DNA from 2 places in the Clostridium sp. CM042 genome. Region 1 is predicted to be linked to the other one. Evidence: riboswitches for the same ligand, from Rfam matches in the RefSeq annotation. Region 1 holds a riboswitch; the other holds the start of a gene.
What was found. A riboswitch is a leader RNA that binds a small molecule or an ion and turns the genes downstream of it on or off. The one in region 1 is predicted to bind cyclic di-AMP.

Region 1 (4,437 bases):
TCGGATTCCGCAAAGACAGCACACCTCCCAGCTATTCTTACAGGAGATTTTGACTTTAATGCATACTCTCCAAAATTTTCAATAGGTATCTCCAGCCTTTCTGCCTGTCTATCAAGAAAAGACCCTGTTCCTGCTGCACATACAGTATTCATTGCAAAATCTGTTACTATGCCGTTTTTTAACAGTATTATTTTTGAATCTTGCCCTCCAATTTCTAATATGGTATTTACATCTTTATCGATTTCGAGTGCTGCCACTGCATGAGCAGTAATTTCATTTTTTACGATGTCAGCACCTATTAAAAAAGAAGCCATATGTCTTCCGCTACCTGTAGTTCCAACTGAGGTTATTTGCTTAGTATCGTATTTTTCACTTAGAATCTTAAGTCCATCTTGGATTGCTTTTATAGGTTTACCTTTTGTTCTAAAATATAGTTTTTCAATAACTTTTAATGTATTATCCAATAGTACAATGTTAGTACTTACAGATCCCACATCAACTCCCATATAGTACATTGTTTTTCCTCCTCTCTAACATATCTACAAATGCTTCAATTCTAGTAATATATCCTGCCTCTCCAGTCATTTCATCTACTATCAAAGTCATTATCGGAAAATCTTTATCATTTGAAATTGCAGTCAAAATTGCTTTTGATACAATTTCTGGCATACATCCCATAGGAAAAATTTGAATGGCTCCATCAAAATTTTCTTTTTCAGCAAGTAGCACTTCTCCTATGCACTCTCTAGCGTGCCCACCGATATAATATGGAAGATATTCTTTAGAGGCTTTTCTTATATCAATTGAGTTAAGCTTTAAAGGGCGAAGTGCTGTATCTTTAATCCACCAACTAGGAGTAAGCATTCGTTTAGTGGCGACCCCATAATCCATAAGCTTATCTTCTATATAAAGATTAGAAAAGGGTTCAATTATAGTATAAATTTCACCGATAATTGCAATTTTTACTGGGGACTTATGTTTATTAATAGGAATCTCGCTTATTTTATTCTTATATTCTTTTAGAATATTCACCATCTGTGATGGCGAATTTGCTTTCGAAGCATTAAGGGTACATTCTTTTAAAAGTCTCTTAAATTCTCCTTTGTTTACTTCGAATCCTGTTAAATAATGCGCTTTACTCTCAATTTTTTCTATTAGCTCAATTACATTATAGGCTACCTTTAGCGCGCTAATTTTTTGAACTTTACCTAATGTGGGATTACCCGTGATCTTGGATAGTCGATTTAAGAATTCTTCTTTACCTATGTCAAAAGGGCTATCAACTACGATAAAAGTCAAATCGTGTCCTAATTTCTTTAGCGCATTCATCTGTAATTCACAGTACTCACCAAATCTACAGGGACCACAGCTTCCAGGTATAATTATGGTATCCGCTCCCAGCTCTATACTCTGCAAAAAATTGCCCATCATAATTTTATAAGGTAAGCACATTTCTTCTGGAGAAAATTTCGAACCGAGCTCTAACGCCTCGTTACTACTAAATGGTGGAACTATGCATTCTATGCCAAGTCCATCAAATAGTGCTTTAGCTGCAAGATATGTGTTGCCTAAATGTGGAAATGTTATCTTCATTATTATTTTTCCTTTCAATCATATCAATAAAGGCCTCAATCCTTGTGTCTAGGCCGCCTTCACCAGTATGTTCATCAACTTTCAAAACTAAAAGGGGGAAATCTCCAATTTTTTCTTTAATAAGTTCTAGTACAACAGAGTCTATTCCACAAGCGAAGGAGGATATGTATATTGCTCCATCTATTTCATTATTTTTGGCTATACTAGTTGTAAATCCATAAGAATTTGTAGCAAAAGTCCAAAAGGGCCTTTTAAAAAGAGTTTTTACTTCTGACTTAATTTGTTCTTCCGCCATATATTCCTCTGTTATAACTCCCACTCCCAGTTTGTTTAATTTTTTTACTATATTCATATTAATGAAAGTATCGTAAAGATTATATGGATGTCCTACTAAAGCAACATTTTTTTTAAAGCCTTCATCTTTAATCCCAAATTTAAAATTCCGCTGTGTTTCTAAGGCTTTGTTAAATGCAACGCTTACCATACTATTATCTTTCGTAATCATTCGAGCTAGTTTTTTGCACCAACAATATAATTCTTTCTCATTAGTTGCATATACAGGTTCTGTCATTACCTTTGGCAAATTGGGTATGCTATACATTATCATTTCAGGGAGTCCACAAAACTTTGGGCATATAAATTCGCGTGCGCGGACTCTCATAATTCTAGGTATTATTAATAAATCACATCTGTCCTTTATATCTAGTATGTGTCCATGAAATATCTTTATGGGTAGACATGCCTCGTCTACACAGTATTTAACCCCTCCATTTAAAATATTTTTATTTGTATCAGAAGATGTAATTACTTCTGCGCCTAATTCAATTAAAAACCTTTCTATAAAAGGAAAGTATTTATAATATAATAAGCCTTTAGGAATACCAACTTTCATAATTTCCTCCTCACATCCTTTTTTACTATTACTTTTTTATTCTGAACTATTAAGCTGAAAAGTATTCCTAAAATATAAAAAAACTGGATTTAGTATCCAGTTTTTAATACGATTTATATTCTATTTTATTATTATACAAAAATACATCATAAGAAGTACTGGAATTTGAGCTGCATGAACCTAGTATGGTATAATAGAATAATATTCCAAAGGAAGCAGGGGGGATTTAATTTGGGGTGAAGCTTTAGGTGAAATTAAGGTGCATACACCCTAACCCGTCAACTAACCTGGGAGGAAAAAGGAGGGGAAATAATGACCAAATTTAAAAGTCTCAAATCTATTTTATTAACAACAACATTAACAATGGGTGTTTCAATGCTTACATCACAAAATGTATTTGCAGCTACCGCAACAACTAAAACTTATACTGTTAAAAGTGGGGATTGCTTATCTTCAATAGCGAAAAAGTGTGGACAATCATTAAATGATTTAAGGAAAGCTAATAACAAATGGAATGATTCCATTTTCCCAGGGCAAGTTCTTAAGGTTTCAGGAGGAACTAGTGCTACGGTGAAACAAACAACACAAACAACAAAACCTACACAAACCACAGAAACGAAGAGCAATTCACTTAAAACTTATACTGTTAAAAGTGGGGATTGCTTATCTTCAATAGCGAAAAAGTGTGGACAATCATTAAATGATTTAAGGAAAGCTAATAACAAATGGAATGATTCCATTTTCCCAGGGCAAGTTCTTAAGGTTTCAGGAGGAACTAGTGCTACGGTGAAACAAACAACACAAACAACAAAACCTACACAAACCACAGAAACGAAGAGCAATTCACTTAAAACTTATACTGTTAAAAGTGGGGATTGCTTATCTTCAATAGCGAAAAAGTGTGGACAATCATTAAATGATTTAAGGAAAGCTAATAACAAATGGAATGATTCCATTTTCCCAGGACAAGTTCTTAAGATTTCAGGAGGTACTAGTTCTACTGCAGTGCAAACAACAAAAACAGAAAAAACAGCGCAAACAAAATCTACGGCGATAAAATATACAGATAGCGATTTGAACTTGCTAGCTAGATTAATAACTGCTGAAGCAGGAGGAGAAAGCTATGAGGCTCAGGTTGCTGTAGGCGCAATAGTTGTAAATAGGGTTAAGAGTAGTTATTTTCCAAATTCAATCAAGGCTGTTATTAATGAAAATACAAATGGGCGTTATCAATTTACCCCAGTATTAAATGGTAACATTAATAGACCTGCACAGGCAAGTGATATGAAAGCTGCAATGGAAGCACTTAATGGAAATGATCCAACAAATAAAGCTTTGTTTTTTTACAGTGGGGCTACTCCCAAAGGATTGACTGAGCCACAACCAGTTTCCAGAACAATAGGTAATATGACATTTGTACAATTGATAAAAAAATAAAGTATTAGTTTTTGTGAAATGTGTAAAATAAAAGTATAATACAGCAGTACATAATAGGTAATATAATTCATTGGCACTTGTAGAAAATTTACAGGTGCTTTTCTAATGGCTAATAATGGAGCTATTAATTCTTATGGATTACACAGTTATTAAAAAGCCTATAAGTGCATAATCATTACATTTTAAAACTTAATTAAAAATCCTTATTTTAATGGAATTATTTATTAAATTTTTTAATTATGCCACATTCATACAAGTTAGATAATATTGTTTTAATAATAGCATAAATAGGAACAACAACAAAGGCAGCTAAAGGTCCGCCTACTGCAACAGCACCTATTACTAAGAAGATGTCAGTTAAAGGGTGGATTTTCATTGCGTGAGACATAATTGCAGGCACAACAACTCTTCCTTTTAAAGTTTGTACAGTAATGAATACAATTATAAGTTTTCCTATCATGAGAAATCCCATGCCTAAAGCAATAATTGAGGGAATAATCATGGAAATAAAAAAA
Region 2 (4,437 bases), 1.7 Mb from region 1:
CATACCCTGGTGGGGTATAATAATTGGAGGTAATAATATGATTAAAGAAGTTAATGATAAAAATTTTAATCAGGAAATTGGAAATTCAGATAACATAGTTGTAGTTGATTTTTGGGCACCTTGGTGTGGACCTTGTAAAATGTTAAGTCCAGTAATTGAAGAATTAGCAAAGGAAATGGGAGCAAAAGTTAAATTTGCAAAAGTAAATGTAGATGAGAGTCCTATGATATCATCAAAGTATAAAATTTCAAGTATTCCAACAGTTATGGTATTTAGTAAAGAAACAGTTAAAGAAACTATGGTAGGATTCAGACCTAAAGCAGACTTAAAGAAAATAATAGAAAATCATATATAAAATCAATACAGCACTAAAAATGATGATTGGTATGGTAATAATCAAGGTTAAATAAAATAACGTAAGTACTAAATAAAAATGTTTGGAGATAGATATTTTAAATTCTTATAATTTAAATAAATATCTCCATTTTCTAATTAAAGAATTTTTATTTATCATAAGGTCAAGTAAGTAGAATAGAAGTTATTAGTTTCTATTTATTAGGATAGAAACATAAGGAGGAAAAATTATGGGTGAGAGATATGATATAGCTATAATTGGAACAGGACCAGCGGGCCTTGAAGCAGCTATTAATGCTAAAATTAGAAATAAAAACATAATAATTTTTGGAAGCAAGGAATTAAGTCCAAAACTAGTAAAAGCAACAAAGGTAAACAATTTTTTAGGGTTCTATAACGTTTCAGGAAAGGAACTTAAGAATCAATTTGCAGCACATATAGCAGCCATGGGGATAGGTATTGTAAATGAAAGAATAAATAATGTTTATGCTATGGGGGATTATTTTGCTTTGATGGTAAATGAAAAAATATATGAGGCTAAAGCAATAATTTTAGCTACTGGGATAGAATACACGAAAGCATTAAAAGGAGAAGAAGAGTTTTTAGGAAAAGGAGTAGGGTACTGTGCTACTTGCGATGCTCCATTATATAAAGGAAAAACAGTTGTTATAGTCGGATATAATAAAGAAAGCGAAGAAGAAACTAATTATGTAAGTGAATTGAGTGAAAAAACATATTATATACCTATGTATAAAGGGGAATATAATTTAAATTCTAATGTAGAGATAATAAAAAATAAGCCTTTAGAAATAGTTGGTGAAGATGTGGTAACTAAGGTTATTTTAGAGAAGTGCGAAATAACTACAGATGGAATTTTCATGCTAAGAGATAGTGTGTCTCCTAGTCAATTAGTACCAGGTCTTGAAATAGAAGAAGGACATATAAAAGTTGATAGAAATATGAAAACCAATATAGAAGGATGTTATGCAGCAGGAGACTGCGTAGGGAAGCCATATCAGTATATTAAGGCTGCAGGTGAAGGATTAGTAGCAGCATTAGGTGCAGTTTCCTATTTAGATAAAGAACATAAAAATAAATAAGATACATGATGACTATTTATATTTATGTTCTTAATAATAAAATTAGGTAGCTAACTGTAGTTAGAACTAGCTGTAGCTAGAATTAACTAAAGTGAGCTACCTGGCTGTAGCTTATAACTACAGTTTTTTTTATTTAACTACAAAGAAAACATGATTTCCTATAGTTTTTACATTTGTTTTTTTTATACCTATCATCCACTGAGAAGTAGATATTTTAGGATTATAAAAGAAAACAGCATTATATGTAGGATCTTTACCTTTTAATGCATCTAATACAGCAGTGTAACAAGCAGAATCGGGAATAACATTCGATTTGCCATTGTGAATTACTTTTCCATCTTTAACACAAGAAAAAGCGTTTTTTTGATTTATAACACCAGAAATAGATTTTGGGAAATGACCATCACGAGCACGATTTAATATAACGGATGCTACTGCGAGTTTGCCACTATCAGGTTCACCACAACTCTCTGCGTATACAACTTGTGACATTAAATAAATGTCATTATCAGTAATGTAAATTGAGCTATTTGACTGTTTAAATACTGCTACTGCTTCTATTTGATCATTATATAAATCTTTAATTTCTGAACCAAATGAATATAAATTTTCACCATTTACCCTTAAACTAGGCAATACTAATAATAATGTTAGCATACAAGATAAAAAAGTAAATTTTTTCATAGTATCTCTCCTTTTGCCTACGGAGTTAGCTGACGGGTTCGGGAAAGGTTTAACCTACACAATAAATGATTCACCCCAAATGCTTGGTTCCTCCGCGTTTTTTACTTCGGCTAATAATAGTGTGACCAAGAGTACGAAAATAATACACTGAATTTTTATATTATAACGAAAATTAATGAAGTTATAATAATATATACGTATTTATTTATTATTCTTTAGCTGAGTATAGACTTTAATAAAAGCATTATAAGAACGCTCTACTTGTGTAAATAGCACATTAGAAGAATTGTATAAAGCATCTAATGCGGATGTGTCTACTGCTGTACTTAAAGTTTGAACTTTCTCACTTGTAAGTGCTAGTTTAAAATCCCTTAAATAGCTTTCTTGGTTATCTAATAAAATTTTGAAGGCTTCATAAGTAGTAATAGCCACGGGAGGCACAGATAAACTTTTAAATGTAGTTTGCATTTCGCTTAACTTTGTAAAATCACTATCTACTAGTGACAAAAGGTCATCATAGGATATCTCTTTTTTTCTCACCTTTAGTACATTTGAGTAAAAATCAGTTTTAGCATCTAAAAAATCCACGGATAAGCTATCAGTTTTACTGATGAATTCTTGAGTTTGCTCCGATTTAATATCTGTTTCTTTTCTTATCATTACGGCACTATAACTGTAATTAAGCACATTATCAATGAAGACTAAAGATGTGCTTGGTAGTGTTATTTCAACATTATGAATGTCTACTAAGGAGTAAAAATTCATGCAATCATTTCTAAAAGTTTTAAGATCCTCTACGGATTTTTCTACATCTCGACCAGAGGGGTTATTTAAAATTGCTAGTGTTTGTCTGTATATTAACAGGTTTTTGTCTAAGCCTGATTTCAAATTTTCATGGTCTTTTTTATATTTAGAGGTAGGTTCTGAATCCGATAAAGTATCTCTGAGCTTAGCTAAATCTTTAATAATACTAGGTAATTGTTCTTTGGCATAACCAACATCTATTGTTTGGCCACTATTAAATTGTTCTGTATTGTTATTAACCGCGTTAATAACATTAATATTAGTTATTAACGTGGTTTTATAGGAATCATATACATTATTTATAGATTTGTAATAGATAGTTAAGAAAATACCTATGGAGATCGTGATAATAGATAGAAAAAGTATTATTTTAAATGTTTTTCTTTTGTTATTAGTATCTATAATATCTACATTTTCTTTTTGTTCATTCAAAAAAACTCACTCCCTTATTATTTGTCTTGTATTCATATATTAATGTAATACATATATTATTCTAGTTTAATTATAGAATTATACTCTTTAGAATCTAAAAGTAGTATATATTGAATAGAATTACTTTGAAATGTGAGCTTAATTGTTATAATAAAATTAAGTTATAATATATACTAATAAAGCAAATCATGGTGTATAATTGTAAATAGGAGTTTTAGTAGAGGGGTGTGGGCTTTATGGAAGTATTCAAGTTAATGATAAGCACAATCAAAAATATAAGCATATTTTCAATTTTGGATATATTAGTGGTGGCGTTTATATTCTATAAAAGTTACATGCTAATGAAGGAAACAAGAGCTATACAATTATTAAAAGGAATGATTTTTATTTTTGTACTTATTCCAATAAGCCAATTGCTTAATTTAACAGTATTAAATTGGGTTTTAAATAAGACAATAACAATTGGTGTTTTGACTATTGTTATCATCTTCCAACCAGAAATAAGAAGGGCATTAGAGCACATCGGAAGAACAGCTTTTGCTGATAAACACGTATTTGAAGATGAACAAATAATGGAGAAGGTTATAATTGAAATTGTCAATGCTGTTGAAATTTTATCAAAAAGTAAAACAGGAGCACTAATAGTAATAGAACAAAGGACAGGTATTGGAGAAATCGTTAAAACAGGAACCACATTGGATGCTGTAATATCTACAGCTTTACTAGAAAATATATTTGTAGTTAATACCCCGCTTCATGATGGGGCTACAATAATTAGAAATGATAGAATAATAGCGGCAGGATGTTTTTTGCCTTTAACAAATAATGATGTGATAAGTAAGAAGCTAGGGACGCGACATAGAGCGGCAATAGGAATAACAGAAACTTCAGATGCTCTAACAATAATAGTATCAGAAGAAACAGGAACTATATCTATAGCAATGAATGGAAGATTGCTAAAGAACTATGACAAGGAGAAGCTTAAGAAAATACTTCTTCAAATAATAAAAAGAAGACAAAGTAAAAAAATAACTTTAAAGGAGAGAGCAAAGGCATGGATAAA

Region 2: another riboswitch for cyclic di-AMP. It lies ahead of ACWJJ7_RS13605 (cell wall hydrolase); the one in region 1 lies ahead of ACWJJ7_RS05520 (LysM peptidoglycan-binding domain-containing protein).

Annotation. Positions count from the first base shown of each region.
Region 1 is NZ_CM143646.1:1,174,541-1,178,977, reverse strand. Features, by position in the region: gene ACWJJ7_RS05535 (acyl-CoA dehydratase activase) at 1-515, opposite strand, end outside; gene ACWJJ7_RS05530 (acyl-CoA dehydratase activase-related protein) at 496-1,593, opposite strand; gene ACWJJ7_RS05525 (acyl-CoA dehydratase activase-related protein) at 1,547-2,485, opposite strand; cyclic di-AMP (ydaO/yuaA leader) riboswitch at 2,680-2,796, shown strand; gene ACWJJ7_RS05520 (LysM peptidoglycan-binding domain-containing protein) at 2,798-3,922, shown strand; gene ACWJJ7_RS05515 (AI-2E family transporter) at 4,140-4,437, opposite strand, start outside.
Region 2 is NZ_CM143646.1:2,828,934-2,833,370, forward strand. Features, by position in the region: gene trxA (thioredoxin) at 38-355, shown strand; gene ACWJJ7_RS13600 (NAD(P)/FAD-dependent oxidoreductase) at 585-1,454, shown strand; gene ACWJJ7_RS13605 (cell wall hydrolase) at 1,584-2,138, opposite strand; cyclic di-AMP (ydaO/yuaA leader) riboswitch at 2,139-2,260, opposite strand; gene ACWJJ7_RS13610 (hypothetical protein) at 2,340-3,374, opposite strand; gene cdaA (diadenylate cyclase CdaA) at 3,611-4,437, shown strand, end outside; gene ACWJJ7_RS13620 (CdaR family protein) at 4,429-4,437, shown strand, end outside.